3 regions of the Streptomyces sp. NPDC000878 genome follow, and region 3 is predicted to be linked to each of the others. Evidence: riboswitches for the same ligand, from Rfam matches in the RefSeq annotation. Region 3 holds a riboswitch; each other region holds the start of a gene.
What was found. A riboswitch is a leader RNA that binds a small molecule or an ion and turns the genes downstream of it on or off. The one in region 3 is predicted to bind cobalamin.

Region 1 (5,942 bases), on a different contig from region 3:
GAAGACCTCGCAGACGACGCCGAGTTCGAAGGGATGCACTCCGTCGAGCAGGACGACGGCCACGTTTTTCAGCATGCTGCCAGTGTGCCTCGGCATTGGCAGGAAATCGAGGGTGTGCGGCAGTCCTGCCACTGACGGTCAGGAGTGTTCGGGTCCAGACTGATGTCCATGAACACAGCAGCGGACAGCATCGTCGGAATACTCGTCGTCGTCGCGATCTTCGTGGCCCTCGCCCTCCCGTCCCTGATCGGCCTCGCGCACGACCGGCGCATCGACCGTCAGCTCCGGGAGGCCCAGCAGGACCGGCAGGCTCGGCAGGCCTCGGCCCGCCCGGTCATCACCGCCCAGGACGTGACCCGGGCGGCGTGACCTCAGCCGGCTATCGGTGTCAGAACTCGTCGTCGAACGACACCGAGCCCTCCACCGCCACCTGGTACGCCGACGGGCGGCGCTCGAAGAAGTTGGTCAGCTCCTGGACCCCTTGCAGCTCCATGAAGGAGAAGGGGTTCTCGGAGCCGTACACCGGGGCGAAGCCCAGCCGGGCCAGGCGCTGGTCGGCGACACACTCCAGGTACTGGCGCATGGACTCGGTGTTCATGCCCGGCAGGCCCTCACCGCACAGGTCGCGGCCGAACTGCAGCTCCGCCTCGACCGCCTCCCGGATCATGTCGGTGACCTGCTGCTGGAGCTGGTCGTCGAACAGCTCCGGCTCCTCCTTGCGGACGGTGTCGACCACCTCGAACGCGAAGGACATGTGCATGGTCTCGTCGCGGAACACCCAGTTGGTGCCGGTGGCCAGGCCGTGCAGCAGACCCCGGCTGCGGAACCAGTAGACGTACGCGAAGGCGCCGTAGAAGAACAAGCCTTCGATGCACGCGGCGAAGCAGATCAGGTTGAGGAGGAAGCGGCGGCGGTCGGCCTGGGTCTGCAGGCTCTCCAGCTTCTCGACCTCGTTGATCCACTTGAAGCAGAACTCGGCCTTCTCGCGGATGGACGGGATGTTCTCCACCGCGTCGAAGGCGGCGGCCCTGTCCTCCGGGTCGGGGAGATAGGTGTCGAGCAGCGTCAGATAGAACTGGACGTGCACGGCCTCCTCGAAGAGCTGGCGGCTCAGGTAGAGCCGCGCCTCCGGGGAGTTGATGTGCTTGTAGAGCGTCAGCACGAGGTTGTTCGCGACGATCGAGTCGCCCGTCGCGAAGAACGCGACCAGCCGGCCGATCATGTGCTGCTCGCCCTCGGAGAGCTTCGCCAGGTCGGTGACGTCCGAGTGGAGGTCGACCTCCTCGACGGTCCAGGTGTTCTTGATGGCGTCCCGGTAGCGCTCGTAGAAGTCCGGGTAGCGCATGGGACGGAGAGTCAGCTCGAAGCCCGGGTCGAGCAGGTTCTTCTCAGCGTTGGTGGGCATTACTGGCAGGCCTCGCAGGACTCGGGGTTCTCAAGGGAGCAGGCGACGGCGTCTTCGTCAGCTGTGGCCTGCACGGGGATCGGGGCCTGCGCCTGGGCGGCGCGGGCGATGCGCGTCGCGGGGCGCGAGCGCAGGTAGTACGTCGTCTTCAGGCCCGACTTCCAGGCGTACGCGTACATCGAGGAGAGCTTGCCGATGGTCGGCGTCTCCAGGAACAGGTTCAGGGACTGGGCCTGGTCCAGGAACGGGGTCCGGGCGGCGGCCATGTCGATGAGCCCGCGCTGCGGGATCTCCCACGCCGTGCGGTACAGGGCGCGTACGTCGGCCGGGATCCAGGCGAACTCCTGCACCGAGCCGTTGGACTCGCGCAGCGCCTCACGGGTGCGGGCGTCCCAGACTCCGAGGTCCTTCAGCTCCTGCACCAGGTAGGAGTTGACCTGGAGGAACTCGCCGGACAGCGTCTCGCGCTTGAACAGGTTGGACACCTGCGGCTCGATGCACTCGTACACACCGGCGATCGAGGCGATGGTTGCGGTGGGCGCGATCGCCAGGAGCAGGGAGTTGCGCATCCCGGTCGCGGCGATACGTTCCCGCAGTGCCGCCCAGCGCTCGGGCCAGTTCAGCTCGACGTCGTAGTGGTCGGGGTGGAGCACACCACGGGCCGTACGGGTCTTCTCCCAGGCCGGCAGCGGGCCGTTGCGCTCGGCGAGGGCGGCGGAGGCCTCGTACGCGGCGAGCATGACGCGCTCGGCGACCCGCGTGGAGAGGGCCTTGGCCTCGGGCGAGTCGAAGGGGACGCGCAGCTTGAAGAAGACGTCCTGGAGGCCCATCGCGCCGAGCCCGACGGGACGCCACCGCGCGTTCGACCGGCCGGCCTGCTCGGTCGGGTAGAAGTTGATGTCGACGACCCGGTCGAGGAAGGTGACGGCGGTGCGGACCGTCTCGTCCAGCCGCTCCCAGTCGATGTCCCCGTCGACCACGAACGCGCCGAGGTTGACCGAGCCCAGGTTGCAGACCGCCGTCTCCCCGTCGTCCGTGACCTCCAGGATCTCGGTGCACAGGTTCGAGGAGTGGACGACGTTGCCCGGCTCGGCCGTCTGGTTGGCGGTGCGGTTGGCCGCGTCCTTGAAGGTCATCCAGCCGTTGCCGGTCTGCGCGAGGGTACGCATCATGCGGCCGTACAGATCACGGGCCGGGATGGTCTTGCGGGCGAGCCCGGAGGCCTCGGCCTTGCGGTAGGCGGCGTCGAACTCGTCGCCCCACAGGTCGACCAGTTCGGGCACGTCGGCGGGGGAGAAGAGCGACCAGAGCGCGTCCGTGTTCACCCGGCGCATGAACTCGTCGGGGATCCAGTGCGCGAGGTTCAGGTTGTGCGTACGGCGGGCGTCCTCACCCGTGTTGTCGCGCAGCTCCAGGAACTCCTCGATGTCGGAGTGCCAGGTCTCCAGGTAGACCGCGGCGGCACCCTTGCGCCGGCCGCCCTGGTTCACGGCGGCGACGGAGGCGTCCAGCGTCTTCAGGAACGGCACGATGCCGTTGGAGTGCCCGTTGGTGCCCCGGATGAGGGACCCGCGCGAGCGAATCCGGCTGTACGACAGCCCGATGCCACCGGCGTGCTTCGAGAGGCGGGCGACCTGGTGGTAGCGGTCGTAGATGGAGTCCAGCTCGTCGACCGGGGAGTCGAGGAGGTAGCAGGACGACATCTGGGGGTGCCGGGTACCGGAGTTGAAGAGGGTGGGGGAGGAGGGGAGGTAGTCGAGGCGGCTCATCAGCCGGTAGAGCGCGGCGACTTCCTCGAACGCACGGACGCCCGTCTTTGAATCAAGCGCAGTGTCCTCCGCCAGTCCGCTCGCGACGCGCAGCATGAAGTGCTGGGGCGTCTCGATGACCCGGCGCGTGATCGGGTGGCGCAGGAGGTACCGGCTGTGGAGCGTACGCAGCCCGAAGTACCCGAACCGATCGTCCCCGTCGACGTCGATCAGGGTGTTCAGCCGGTCCGTGTGCAGCCGTACGAACTCGGCGGTGCGGTCGGCGATCAGGCCCTCCCGGTGCCCGACCGCGACCGACTCCGAGAAGGTCGTGACGCCCTGCGAGGCGGCCTCGGCGGCGATGCTGACGGTCAGCAGCCGGGCGGCGAGGCGGGAGTAGGCGGGGTCCTCGGAGATGAGGCCGGCCGCCGCCTCGGTGGCCAGCTCGCGCAGTTCCGACTCGTCGGCCCGCGAGGACCGGCCGCGCAACGCGGCGGCGGCGACCCGGCCGGGGTCGGCGTCGGGGAGGTCGGCGGTCAGCTCGGTCAGGGTCCGCAGCAGCGCGGTTCCGGGACCGTCCGTCTCGACTCGGGCCACTGGGGTCGCTGAAGCCGGTTCGGCTGGCGCGATGGTCACGTGGGGGCTCTCCCTCGCTCGGCACGGGGCCTGGCGGAGGGCAGCGGGGCACACGGACGCCTTACGGGTACGCGCGCGTCCACCGGCCCACTCCACGAGGCCCGGACGTCAGGCGCCCGGACCGGTCGGCCGGGCACACCGTCGGCAGGTCCTCGGACTGGACACGCGCACAGCCGCAAGAGGGCACGAATGCACGCGTGTACACCGTTGCGGGACAGTTCCGGATTCGCACCGGATTCCCCTGCGGCGACAGCGAGCATGAGCATACATCTTGTGCCGGGCCCTGGAAGCACCCCCACATGTTGTGTCGTGTCGGCTTCGGAGGGTTGAGGGACCGGTGCTGTCAGAGCGTCAGCTCGTAGGCGAGCAGGCTCAGGTCGAGGTCGGGAATCGGCTTCCAGTCGCGCTCCGGGGCGCGTACGAAGCCCAGGCGCCCGTAGATCCGGTGCGCGGCGCGCATGGTGCTCTGGGTCGACAGGACGACGCGCACGCACCCCTCGACGGCCCGTGCGCGCTCGACGCAGGCCCGCACGAGCGCCTCCCCGGCACCCCGGCCGCGTGCTTCCCCCGCGACCGCCAGCATCCGTATCTCGGCCTCGCCCTCGCGCGCGATGTCGGACATGGGTCCGCCGGCCGGCACGAAGGTCACGCCGCCGAGCAGCCGCCCGTCGGCGACCGCCACCAGCACCTCGGCAGCGGCGGCACGCTTCCCGACGTCCCGCAGCTCGACGAGATACCCGTCACTCTCCCCGAAGTCGAGCAGCCCGTCCCCGAGATAGGCCTGCGCGGTGATCTCCCCGAGCACCTCGTACTCCTCGGGAAGGGCCTCCCTGATCAAGATGTCCATGAGTGGAGTGTGCCGGAGGGGTACGACAACGGGCCGCCGGATTCTGACCGGCGGCCCGCCGTCGCGCCCCGTCGCATGGGCGGTTCCGGTGAAGTCGCGTGCGCTGTCGCGCCCCTTAAGGGGCGCGGGGAACTGCGCGACAAGCCCCCACCGGCCCGCGGCAAACGAACTACGCACCCGGCGGAGCCGTCAGTGCACGGCCCCCGCAGTAGCCGGCGGCAACTCCACCACCACCCCCGGATCACCCGCATCCGCCGTGTAGTCCGACGCCTTCGTCTCGTCCAAGCCCTCCGGCGCCTTCAGCGCCTTCAACACGAACGTCAGCACCACCGTCACGACCACGTTCAGCACGAACGCCGTCAGCCCGATGTACCCGATCTCCCCGATCCCCGGAATCTCCTTCGAACTACCCCCGAAGTGCTTCTGCGTCGGAGAAGCGACCCCGTACGCCGCCAGCGTGCCGTACAGCATGCCGACCGCCCAGCCGGCCAGCAGGGCCCAGCGGTGCATCCAGCGGGTGAACAGGCCGCCGACCAGGGCCGGGAACGTCTGCAGGATCCAGATGCCGCCCAGCAGCTGGAAGTTGATCGCGACCGTCTTGTCCATGGTCAGGACGAAGACCAGCGCGCCCACCTTCACCACCAGCGAGACCAGCTTGGAGACCTTCGTCTCCTGCTCCGGTGTCGCGTCGGGCTTGAGGAAGTCCTTGTAGATGTTCCGGGTGAACAGGTTCGCCGCCGCGATGGACATGATGGCCGCCGGGACGAGCGCCCCGATGCCGATCGCCGCGAAGGCCACGCCCGCGAACCAGGCCGGGAACATGTTCTCGAACAGCTGCGGGATCGCCAACTGCCCGTTGGTGACCTTGATTCCGGCCGCGATCGCCATGAAGCCCAACAGCCCGAGCAGGCCCAGCATCAGCGAATACAGGGGCAGGATCGTGGAGTTGCGGCGGATCACGTCACGGCTGCGGCTGGACAGCACCGCCGTCACGCTGTGCGGGTACATGAACAGCGCGAGCGCCGAGCCGAGCGCCAGCGTGGCGTACGTCCACTGCGAGGCCTCGCCGGGAGCGAGCGCGCCGCGTGGGTTGCCGGTCGCCGGGTTGGTCTGGGAGAAGGCGTCGCCCGCGGCCTTGAAGATCTCGTCGAAGCCGCCCAGCTTGATCGGGATGTAGATGATCGCGACCCCGATGACGAGGTAGATCAGCGCGTCCTTCACGAACGCGATCAGCGCGGGCGCCCGCAGCCCCGACGAGTACGTGTACGCGGCCAGCACACCGAAGGCGATCAGCAGCGGCAGGTCC
Region 2 (5,942 bases), on a different contig from region 3:
CGGCCGTGTTGAACGACTGCGCCGGGTTGACCGAGTCGAAGCCGAGCGAGCCGGGCAGGACGCCCTGGAGCCGCTGAAGCAGGTAGAGGAAGACGACACCGACGGCCGAGAAGGCGAGGATTCCGCGCAGATACGCGGGCCAGGTCATCTCGGTGTCGGGGTTGGCACCGATGCCCTTGTAGATCCACTTCTCGACGCGCAGGTGCTTGTCGGAGGAGTAGACCCGGGCCATGTAGGTGCCGAGGGGGATGTAGGCGAGCGCCAGCGCGCCGATCAGGGCGACCAGCTGGAGGACGCCCGCGAGTACGGGACCCATCTGCGTCTCAGAACCTCTCCGGGAAGATCAGGGCGAGGACGAGATAACCCAGCAGGGCGACGGCCACGACGAGGCCGACGATGTTCTCGGCGGTCACAGCTTCGTCACCCCCTTGGCGACGAGTGCCACCAGCGCGAAACCCGCGATGGTGACGACGACGAAGGCCAGATCGGCCATCGCGAACTCCTGGAGTGAGGTTCGGTGAACAGGGACGATTAGAGGAAAGCTCTTCTACGGCCGGATCGGACCCTCCGTTGACGGCTCCCATACGGCGGTACCCACGGCTTTGACGGGTCTCTTACGGCCCTGATCCGTACCGGTGTGAGGGCCGGTGACCCGGGTCACGGCAGCCGGAAGCGGAGCCGGCAGATCACCGCGTCCGTCTCCCGCCGCACGGCGTGCGCGACGACCCCGCCCCGCTGGTTCTGCAGCAGCCGCTGCCACAGCCGTTCCGGTTCCGTCTCCGGGATCAGCACGGTGACGAGGAGAGCGCGGCGAGACCGGTGACGGCGGTCAGCCGATGGCGGTCACCGGTGTCCAGGGGGTCGGGCGGTTCCGCGGCGGGGGCCGGCCCCGGCTCGATGGTGACGACAGGCATGGACACGTGCTCCTTGGACGAAGGGCCCGCGCACGCGGGGAGGCGATGCGCGGGTCCGCCGAGGTTCTGTCCGCCGGGCGCGTCGATCGACCGTTCCTTGCGCCTTCTTCGCGCGGAATCCCCGTACCTTGACGGGGCCTTGACGCCGGTGTGACCGGCACGACTCGGGAGCGCGCGTCAGGGGGAGGGCCCCGTCGGCATGCGGGGACACACAGGCCCGGCAGCTCTTAACGGAGTCTTGACGCGCTCGGAGCACTCTCCCGTGGGCCCGGACGTCACTCTCTGCTTACGCTGGTGCGGCCGTCCGCGTGATGGCCCGAACCCCGCGCCGAACCACGCACCAGGAGCACGCCGATGGCCACCACAGAACGACCACAGCGGCGTCTACGTGCATGGATGCTGGAAGGTCTGTCCGACATGGGCAAGCCGGCCGGCCACACCGGGCCGCACGCCCAGCCGGAACCGGCCCACAAGGGCCAGCGCTGGTACCGGGTGATGTGCCTGACCGGTGTCGACTACTTCTCCACTCTCGGCTACCAGCCGGGCATCGCGGCCCTCGCGGCCGGACTGCTGTCCCCGATCGCGACGATCGTGCTGGTGATCGTCACCCTGGCCGGCGCGCTGCCGGTCTACCGTCGGGTGGCCGAGGAGAGCCCGCACGGCGAGGGCTCCATCGCCATGCTGGAACGGCTGCTCTCCTTCTGGCAGGGCAAGCTGTTCGTCCTGACCCTGCTGGGCTTCGCCGCCACCGACTTCCTGATCACCATCACCCTTTCGGCCGCCGACGCCTCCACCCACCTGGTCGAGAACCCGCATCTGACCAGTGCGCTGCACGACAAGCAGGTGCTGATCACCCTGATCCTGGTCGCCCTGTTGGGCGCGGTCTTCCTCAAGGGCTTCCTGGAGGCGATCGGTGTCGCGGTGGCCCTGGTCGCCGTCTATCTCGGGCTGAACGTCGTGGTGGTCGCCGTCGGCCTGTGGCACGTCGCCACCGAGGGCCATGTGATCACCGACTGGTCCACCGCCCTGACCGCCGAACACGGCAACGTCTTCGTCATGGTCGGCGTGGCGCTGATCGTCTTCCCGAAGCTCGCGCTCGGCCTCTCCGGCTTCGAGACCGGTGTCGCGGTGATGCCGCACGTCAGGGGCGACGACAGCGACACCGAGGAGAGCCCCAAGGGCCGTATCCGGGACACCAAGAAGCTGCTGACCACCGCCGCGGTCATCATGAGCGTCTTCCTGATCGCCACCAGCTTCATCACCACCCTGCTGATCCCGGAGAAGGAGTTCGAGTCGGGCGGCCAGGCCAACGGCCGTGCGCTCGCCTTCCTCGCGCACGAGTACCTGGGCAGCGCCTTCGGCACGGTCTACGACGTGTCGACGATCGCGATCCTGTGGTTCGCGGGCGCCTCCGCGATGGCCGGCCTGCTCAACCTGATGCCGCGCTATCTCCCCCGCTACGGCATGGCCCCGCACTGGGCCCGCGCCGTGCGCCCCATGGTGATCGTCTTCACGCTCATCGGTTTCCTGGTGACCTGGATCTTCGACGCGGACGTGGACGCGCAGGGCGGCGCGTACGCCACCGGCGTGCTGGTGCTCATCAGCTCGGCGGCGATCGCCGTGACCATCGCCGCCCGCAAGGCCGGCCAGCGCAACTGGACGATCGGCTTCGCCGTCATCTCGGCGGTGTTCCTCTACGTCACCGTCGTCAACGTCATCGAACGCCCGGACGGTGTGAAGATCGGCGCCTGCTTCATCGCGGGCATCATCCTGGTCTCGCTGCTCTCCCGGCTGGCCCGCGCCTTCGAGCTGCGCGTGACGAGCGTGTCGCTGGACGACATGGCGGAACGATTCATCCGGGACATGGCCAGCCGCAAGATCCGCTTCATCGCGAACGAGCCCGACCAGCGCGACAACGCCGAGTACCGCGACAAGATCGAGCAGATCCGGCAGGACAACGACATGCCCGATCAGGAGGACTTCGTCTTCGTCGAGGTCACGGTCACCGACCCCTCCGAGTTCGAGGCGGGTCTGACCGTACGCGGCGAGGTGCTCCACCACCGCTACCGCGTCCTGACCCTGGAGTCCGCCTCCATCCCCAACGCCCTGGCCGCGCTGCTCCTGCATGTCCGCGACTCGACCGGCTGCACCCCGCACATGTACTTCGAGTGGACCGAGGGCAACCCCTTCGCCAACTTCCTCCGCTTCTTCCTCTTCGGCCAGGGCGAGGTCGCCCCCGTCACCCGAGAGGTCCTGCGCGAGGCGGAACCCGACCGGGCCCGCCGCCCTCGCGTGCACACCGGCTGAGGATCGGGGGTGGCGGCGCGCCCCGGCTTCCCCCGCTCGGGGACTGCCCCGTAGGCTGGCCCGTGCAGCTGGTTCGCCCCGTCCGCCAGGCGGGATGCGTCGTAAGAGGGAACCCGGTGGGAATCCGGGACTGCCCCGCAGCGGTGAGCGAGAACGACCGCCGTCATACGCACTGGATCCGGTGAACAGGGTCTGGGAAGCGACGGCCAGTAGGTGTCCTCCGAAACGGAGGGCGTGCTCGCGAGTCCGAAGACCTGCCCGTTGCCCGCGTACGAAGCACTCGTGCGTGGACATCCCGGTGACCTCGTGGGCGGGTCGGCGTACATATCCGGTGGGACGGCCGTCGTGCGTCCGCCCGGTGTGTCGTTCCCTTCGCGCTCCTCGTCCCGTCCCGGGATCCCAGGGAGATATCTCGCGAAGGAGATTTCCGTGACAGCGAAGTCCGCAGCCGCGGCAGCACGGTCCACCGTGTACGGCTACCCCCGTCAGGGCCCGAACCGGGAACTGAAGAAGGCCATCGAGGGCTACTGGAAGGGCCGCACCGGCGCCGACGCCCTCCGCACCACCGCCACCGACCTGCGCGCCGCCAACGGGCGCCGGCTCGCCGACGCCGGCATCGACGAGGTCCCGACCGGTGACTTCTCGTACTACGACCACGTCCTGGACACCTCCGTCATGGTCGGCGCGATCCCGGAACGCCACCGCGCCGCCGTCGACGCCGACGCGCTGGACGGCTACTTCGCGATGGCGCGGGGTACGCAGGACGTGGCGCCGCTGGAGATGACCAAGTGGTTCGACACCAACTACCACTATCTGGTCCCCGAGTTGGGCCCGGGCACGGTCTTCACGGCCGACTCGGCCAAGCAGGTCGCCGAACTGGGCGAAGCCCTGGCACTGGGCCTCGCCGCCCGCCCCGTCCTCGTGGGCCCCGTCACCTATCTGCTGCTGGCCAAGCCCGCGCCCGGTGTCGCCGCCGACTTCGACCCGCTGACGCTCCTGGACCGACTGCTGCCCGTGTACGCCGAGGTCCTCGCCGACCTGCGGGCGGCTGGCGCCGAGTGGGCGCAGCTCGACGAGCCCGCCCTCGTCCAGGACCGCACCCCGGCCGAACTGAACGCCGCCGCCCGCGCCTACCGCGACCTCGGCGCCCTCACCGACCGGCCGAAACTGCTGGTCGCCTCGTACTTCGACCGGCTCGGCGACGCTCTGCCGGTCCTCGCGAAGGCGCCTGTGGAAGGACTGGCACTCGACTTCACCGACTCCGCCGCCGCCAACCTGGACGCGCTCGCGGCCGTGGGCGGCCTGCCCGGCAAGCGCCTGGTCGCCGGGGTCGTCAACGGCCGCAACATCTGGGTCAACGACCTGGAGAAGTCGCTGTCCACCCTCGGCACCCTCCTCGGTCTGGCCGACCGGGTCGACGTGTCGGCCTCCTGCTCCCTGCTCCATGTCCCCCTCGACACCGCCGCCGAACGCGACATCGAGCCGCAGATCCTGCGCTGGTTGGCCTTCGCCCGCCAGAAGACGACCGAGATCGTCACCCTCGCCAGGGGGCTCGCCCAGGGCACCGTCGCCATCACCGCCCAACTGGCCGCCAACCGCGCCGACCTGGCCGCACGCGCCGCATCGCCCATCACCCGCGACCCCGCGGTACGAGCCCGCACGGCCGCCGTCACGGACGCCGACGCCCGCCGCTCCCAGCCCTACGGCGAACGCGCCACCGCCCAACGCGCGCACCTGCGCCTGCCGTTGCTGCCGACCACCACCATCGGCTCGTTCCCGCAGACCGCCGAACTGCGCACCGCCCGCGCCGACTTGAGGACGGGCCGCATCGACAAGGCGGCGTACGAGGATCGAATCAGGACGGAGATCGGCGAGGTGATCACCTTCCAGGAGAAGACGGGCCTCGACGTCCTCGTCCACGGCGAGCCCGAACGCAACGACATGGTCCAGTACTTCGCCGAGCAGCTGACGGGGTACCTCGCCACGCAGCACGGCTGGGTGCAGTCCTACGGCACCCGTTACGTCCGCCCGCCGATCCTGGCCGGCGACATCTCCCGTCCCGAGCCGATGACGGTGCGCTGGACGACGTACGCCCAGTCCCTCACCTCGCGCCCGGTCAAGGGCATGCTGACCGGACCGGTGACCATGCTGGCCTGGTCCTTCGTCCGGGACGACCAGCCGCTCGGCGACACCGCCCGCCAGGTCGCCCTCGCCCTGCGCGACGAGGTCAACGACCTTGAGGCGGCCGGGACTTCGGTCATCCAGGTGGACGAGCCCGCCCTGCGCGAGACACTGCCGCTCCGGGCCTCCGACCATCCCACCTACCTCGCCTGGGCCACCGAGGCGTTCCGGCTCAGCACCGGCGGCGTCCGTCCGGACACCCAGATCCACACGCACATGTGCTACGCCGAGTTCGGCGACATCGTCCAGGCGATCGACGACCTCGACGCCGACGTCATCAGCCTGGAAGCCGCCCGCTCCCACATGCAGGTGGCCCGCGAACTCGCCGCCCACGGCTATCCGCGCGAGGCCGGTCCCGGCGTCTACGACATCCACTCCCCGCGCGTCCCGAGCACCGAGGAGGCCGCCGAACTGCTCCGTACCGGCCTCGAGGCGATTCCCGCCGAGCGCCTCTGGGTCAACCCCGACTGTGGCCTGAAGACCCGCGGCTGGCCCGAGACCCGCGCCTCCCTGGAACACCTGGTCGCCGCCGCCCGCACG
Region 3 (5,942 bases):
ATCCCGTCCCGCAACTCACCGTCCAGCTTGTCGAACCAGGCCTGGTAGTCGGCGAGCGGCACCCGCGCGGGAGCGGCGGCCAACTGGTCCTCCGTCAGCCACTCCACGTCGTGACCACCGGCCGCGATGAGCCGGTGGATCAACTCGTCGCCGTTGTCGGGGTGTCCCTCGACGACGTACCCGGCGTCCCGCAGCGCGTCCAGCACCCGTACCGCCGAGGCGGGCGTGTCCAGTCCCACCGCGTTGCCGACGCGCGAGTGCTTGGTCGGGTAGGCGGTGAAGACGAGGGCGAGCTTCTTGTCGGCGTTCGGCTTGTGCCTCAACTGGGCGTGCCGTACGGCGATTCCGGCGACGCGCGCGGCCCGCTCGGGGTCGGCGCGGTACACGGGTACGCCGTCGGGGCCGTCCTCCTTGAAGGAGAACGGCACGGTGATCAGCCGGCCGTCGAACTCGGGGATCGCGACCTGCATCGCCGCGTCCATGGGGGAGAGGGCGGCGTCCGAGGCGTCCCACGCAGCCTTGGACGACGTAAGGCAAAGTCCTTGCAGCACAGGGATGTCGAGGTCGGCGAGCGCCCCGATGTCCCAGGCCTCCTCGTCACCGCCGGCCGAGGCCTCGGAGGCGTGGGTGCCGCCGGCGGCGAGGACGGTGGCGATCAGGGCGTCGGCCCCGGCGAGCAGCTCGTACAGTCCCGCGTCGGCCCCGCGCAGTGAACCGCAGTACACGGGAAGGGCGTTGACGCCCCGCGCCTCGATCGCGTCGCACAGCGTGTCGACGAACCCGGTGTTGCCGCTCAGCTCGTGGGCCCGGTAGAAGAGCACCCCGACCGTCGGACGGTCGCTCTCCCGCGCGTACGAGCCGTGCACCCCGTACTCGGGCATCTTCTGCGGCTCGACGAAGCCCTCACCGGTCAGCAGCACGGTGTCCGACAGGAACCGGGCCATCTCCACGAGGTTGTCGGGCCCGCCCTCGACGAGATACCGCAGCGCCTCCGAGACGACACCCGCGGGCACCGACGACTCGGCCATCAACTCGGCGTCGGGCACGGCCTCGCCGCCGAGCAGCACGGTCGGCACACCGGACGTCTTCAGATAGGCGAGCCCGTCCTCCCAGGCCCGCTTCCCGCCCAACAGCCGTACGACGGCGATGTCCGCGCCCTCGACGAGCGCGGGCAGCTCCTCGGCGACGTCCACCCGGGTCGGATTGCCGATCCGGTACGAGGCACCGGAAGCGGCCCGGGCCGCCAGCAGGTCCGTGTCGGCGGTCGACAACAACAACACTGTGCTCATGCGGGCGCTCCCGGTGGAATGAAAGGCAGTCCTTGTGGCGCGCCCGACTCGATGAGCCGCAAGAGCGCGTCCGTGTCCGCGTGCTGTTCGATGAGATCGCCGAGCAGGTCGAGCTGTTCCTCGCGCAGCTCGGCGAAGGAGGTGTCGGGGGCGGGGACGAAGCGGCGGCCCGCGGCGGCGGCCACTTCGCGCAGGAAGGCCCGCCGGAACCCGTCGGATTCGAGCGACCCGTGCCAGTGCGTACCCCAGACGCTCCCGACCCGGCACCCGTCCAAGAAGGCTTCGCCGCCTACGACTTCGGCGACCCCGTGATGGATCTCGTACCCCTCGACGTCCTCGCCGAGGGCGGTACCGACGGGCCGCGTGAGGGTCTTCTCGCGGGCGAACCGCACCCGTACGGGAAGGACTCCGAGGCCTTCTACAAGACCCTGGCGACTCTCGACGTCGTCCTCGATCCGCTCGCCGAGGATCTGGAAGCCACCGCAGATGCCGAGCACGGGCCGCCCCTCGGCGGCCCGGCGCACCAGCGCGTCCGCGAGCCCGCGCTGACGCAGCCACTCCAGCGCGCGAACCGTCCCCCGGGTCCCCGGTACGACGACGAGATCGGCGTCGGCCAGTTCCTCCGGCCGGTCCACGAACCGTACGACGACGCCCGGTTCGGCGGCGAGCGCGTCGACGTCGGTGAAGTTGGACATCAGCGGGATCGCACAGACGGCGACCCGCAGGACGTCCTCCCCGACGGGCGGGGAGACGTTGGACTCCCGCACGGTCCCCCGCAGGGACACCCGCAGCCCGTCCTCCTCGTCGATGCCGAGCCCGTGCCGGAAGGGCAGCACGCCGTACGTCGGCCGCCCGGTGAGCCCGAGCAGCATGTCGAGCCCGGGCTCCAGGAGCGTGACATCGCCACGGAACTTGTTGACGAGGAACCCGGCGACGAGCGACTGGTCCTCGCGGGACAGCAGAGCGACCGTCCCGAAGAAGGAGGCGAAGACACCGCCACGGTCGATGTCGCCGACGACCAGCACGGGGAGCCGGGCATTGCGCGCGATCCCCATGTTGACGATGTCGGTCCGCCGCAGATTGATCTCAGCCGGGCTCCCGGCCCCCTCACAGATCACCGCGTCATACGTGCCCCGCAGTTCGGCGAGACAGTCGAGAACGGTCCCGAGAAGTCGCTGTTGCCGCCCCCCGTGATACCCACGCGCACTCATCTCACCCACGGGCTTCCCCATGAGCACGACCTGACTGCTCTGGTCGCTCCCGGGCTTCAGCAGTACGGGATTCATGAGCGCCGTCGGCTCGATGCGGCACGCCTGCGCCTGCATGGCCTGAGCACGCCCGATCTCGGCACCTTCACGCGTGACGAAGGAGTTGAGGGACATGTTCTGCGCCTTGAACGGCGCGACCTTGACGCCCTGCCGCACGAGCCACCGGCAGATCCCGGCCGTGACGACGCTCTTGCCGGCATCGGAGGTGGTCCCGGCGACAAGCAGCCCACCACCGAGGGCCCCGCCACTCATGAGGTACGCCCCTTCTTCGCGACGAGCCGTCCGGCGACACTGACCCCGAGGGCCAGCCAGGTGACCCGCCGGGACAGCCGTACGGCCCGTTCGACGTCCTGGACGCCGACGGCACGCCCGTACTCCCCGTTGAGCACGGGCCGATGCTCGACCCGCCCCGCGTAGGACAGCGTCCCGCCGAGCCGGACCCCCAACGCCCCCGCGAAAGAGGCCTCGACGGGCCCGGCGTTGGGACTGGGATGGCGCCCGGCATCGGCACGCCAGGCCCGGAGAGCCCCGCGCGGATCACCACCGGCGACAGCGGCGAGTACGGCGGTCAGCCGTGCCCCCGGCCACCCGGCGAGGTCGTCGAGCCGGGCGGAGGCCCACCCGTACCGCCGATACCGCGACGACTTGTGCCCGACCATGGCATCAAGGGTGTTGACGGCCCGGAACCCGACCAGCCCGGGCACCCCACCCACAGCGCCCCAGACCAGCGCGCCCACAACGGCGTCGGAGGTGTTCTCGGCGACGGACTCGACGACGGCCCGGGCGATCCCGTCGGAGTCGAGGGCCTGCGGATCCCGTCCGCAGAGGTGGGGCAACCGCTCCCGCGCGGCCTCGACATCGCCGGCCTCCAGGGCCCACCCGATGCCACGGGCCTCACGAGCGAGCGAAGTCCCCCCGACCACGGCCCAGGTGGCGGCGGCGGTGAGTGCGACGGAAGCGGTACGGGACGGACGTACGAGGGAACCGGCCGCGGCGGCGAGCGCGACGGCGCCTCCCACACATACGGCGGTGTGCAGCGCGCCCCACCCCCGGTGGTCCCGCCACAGCACCCGTTCGACGGCGCCGGCGGCCCGGCCGAACGCGGCGACCGGATGCCCGCGGCGAGGGTCGCCCAGGACCAGATCACCGAGGAGTCCGGCGGTGGCGCCGTACGCGAAGACGCGATCGGCACGCATCGGCTCAGCCGGCCGAAGTGGCGGGAGAAACCCCGGTCATGGACCTCGAACGCGAACGGCAGCCGAGCATGGCGATATGTCCTCACTCAGGGTGTCCACGCCCTGGTTCGACGAGACCGGCGGCGAGAGTTCCTGGCTCCCGGGGTTACCTACCCCGGTGACAGTGGCGGGACCGCGCCGGATTCGCACCGGCTTCCTCTTCTGCCGCCGTACATGGCTCCGGCAGTCCACCACGGGCCCGGAACACCCGTCAACTTGCCGTTGACCTGGAAAGGAGGACTGTGCTGAGCCCCACACCGCAACCGCACCGCGACCGGATCGCGGGCCTGAAGAGGTGCCCTCGGCGGGGCGTCCGCCGGGCTCTTCGGACCCTCAGGCCACGATCAGATAGATCCCGTACGCCACCACGGCCGCGCAGGCGGCGAAGCACGCGTACGCTCCCGCGACCGCCGGCGCCGCCGACCCGCCCTGCGCCACCGCCCTTTCGTGGCGCGAGAGTCCGACGATGCCCAGGGTGAAGACGCCCACCATGGCCACGGTGATGACGAGGCTGACGCCGAAGACGGAGCCGAGGGCCGCCCAGTCGATCTTCATGTTGCTTCTTCCTTGCTCGGACTAGGACTTGGACACGGACGCGGAACCGGACGCAGAACCGGGACGTAGAACCGGACGCGGAACCGGCCTCAGAGGGCCGTCGCCGACGGCTTCGCCGTGACCTCGGCCGGGGAGGGGATGGTGGCCGTGAGGTCGTCGGTCACGGTGCCCGCCGGGGGAGGGGTCACGGCGGCGATGGCCGTCGTGACGACGCCCGCGGGTTCCTCGCCCGAACCCTCGCCCTCGACGTCGTTGACGTTCGTGTGGTCGATCACCTCGCGGCGCGACACGACCCAGATCGCCGCGCTCGAAGCGATCAGGAAGACGGCCACCAGCGCCGTGCCCCAGTCGCCGAACCCGGTCACCCACTCGGCCACCGCACCGACCAGCGCCGCCGCGGGCAGCGTCAGCCCCCACGCCACGAACATCCGGGTCGCCGTCGACCAGCGGACCACGCCGCCCTTGCGGCCGAGGCCCGCGCCCATCACCGAGCCCGACACCGAGTGGGTGGTGGAGAGGGAGAAGCCGAGGTGGGAGGAGGCCAGGATGACCGTCGCCGCGCTGGTCTGGGCGGCGAAGCCCTGCTGCGGCTGGAGGTCGGTCAGGCCCTTGCCCATCGTGCGGATGATGCGCCAGCCGCCGAGGTACGTGCCGAGCGCGATGGCCAGGCCCGCGGAGAGGATGACCCAGACCGGCGGGTCGGAGTCGGGGGCGACGGCGCCACCGGCGACCAGGGCGAGGGTGATGATGCCCATCGTCTTCTGCGCGTCGTTCGTGCCGTGGGCCAGCGACACCAGGCCCGCGGAGGCGATCTGGCCGGCCCGGAAGCCCTTCTCCGCCGCCTTGCCCTCGGCCTGCCTGGCGCTGAGCCGGTACGACAGTCGGGTTGCCAGCATCGCGGCGATGCCCGCCACGATCGGGGCGGCGATCGCCGGGATCAGCACCTTCGTCACCAGGACGTCGCCGTGGACGGCGCCCGTGCCGGCCGAGGCGATGGTCGCGCCGATCAGGCCGCCCATCAGGGCGTGCGAGGAACTGGAGGGAAGCCCGACCAGCCAGGTCAGCAGGTTCCAGAGGATCGCGCCGACCAGCGCGGCGAAGATCACCTCTGGGCGGATACCGCTCTCGTCGACAAGGCCCTTGGAAATCGTGTTGGCGACCTCCACGGAGAGGAAGGCGCCCACGAGGTTGAGGACGGCCGACATGGCCACCGCGACCTTGGGCTTCAGTGCGCCGGTCGAGATGGTGGTGGCCATCGCGTTGGCGGTGTCGTGGAAACCGTTCGTGAAATCGAACGCGAGCGCGGTGACGACCACGATCGCGAGGATCAGCGAGAAGCTTTCCATGTACCCATTACCCAGATTTCTTCGGGACGTCAGTGGCTGGTGGACCGTAAGCAATCTGGATGAACGGAAGATGAACTGACGGGAGATGGAGGATGACCTGGTGTGGGGCCCCGCCTCACGCCCCCTTCGCGAACCGCTTGAGCTGGGCCGACGTCCCGTTGAAGAGATTCTGGTCACCCGGCAGCGTGCCGCTGTTGTCGTACTGCCAGAACGTCCAGAGCTTCCAGCCGCCGGACGGCAGCGCCCCGG

Region 1: another riboswitch for cobalamin. It lies ahead of ACWDR4_RS10655 (ribonucleoside-diphosphate reductase subunit alpha); the one in region 3 lies ahead of ACWDR4_RS31975 (cobalamin biosynthesis protein).
Region 2: another riboswitch for cobalamin. It lies ahead of metE (5-methyltetrahydropteroyltriglutamate--homocysteine S-methyltransferase); the one in region 3 lies ahead of ACWDR4_RS31975 (cobalamin biosynthesis protein).

What each region holds. Positions count from the first base shown of each region.
Region 1 is NZ_JBSFMT010000008.1:183,618-189,559, reverse strand. It holds gene ACWDR4_RS10670 (GlxA family transcriptional regulator) at 1-75, opposite strand, end outside; gene ACWDR4_RS10665 (hypothetical protein) at 169-369, shown strand; gene ACWDR4_RS10660 (ribonucleotide-diphosphate reductase subunit beta) at 389-1,405, opposite strand; gene ACWDR4_RS10655 (ribonucleoside-diphosphate reductase subunit alpha) at 1,405-3,789, opposite strand; cobalamin riboswitch at 3,916-4,055, opposite strand; gene ACWDR4_RS10650 (GNAT family N-acetyltransferase) at 4,133-4,636, opposite strand; gene mctP (monocarboxylate uptake permease MctP) at 4,826-5,942, opposite strand, start outside.
Region 2 is NZ_JBSFMT010000003.1:82,170-88,111, reverse strand. It holds gene kdpA (potassium-transporting ATPase subunit KdpA) at 1-316, opposite strand, end outside; gene kdpF (K(+)-transporting ATPase subunit F) at 324-413, opposite strand; gene ACWDR4_RS03995 (hypothetical protein) at 658-792, opposite strand; gene ACWDR4_RS03990 (hypothetical protein) at 786-914, opposite strand; gene ACWDR4_RS03985 (APC family permease) at 1,269-3,221, shown strand; cobalamin riboswitch at 3,274-3,497, shown strand; gene metE (5-methyltetrahydropteroyltriglutamate--homocysteine S-methyltransferase) at 3,651-5,942, shown strand, end outside.
Region 3 is NZ_JBSFMT010000045.1:80,206-86,147, forward strand. It holds gene cobN (cobaltochelatase subunit CobN) at 1-1,289, opposite strand, end outside; gene ACWDR4_RS31970 (cobyric acid synthase) at 1,286-2,809, opposite strand; gene ACWDR4_RS31975 (cobalamin biosynthesis protein) at 2,806-3,753, opposite strand; cobalamin riboswitch at 3,861-4,000, opposite strand; gene ACWDR4_RS31980 (hypothetical protein) at 4,126-4,347, opposite strand; gene ACWDR4_RS31985 (anion permease) at 4,437-5,693, opposite strand; gene ACWDR4_RS31990 (lysozyme) at 5,809-5,942, opposite strand, start outside.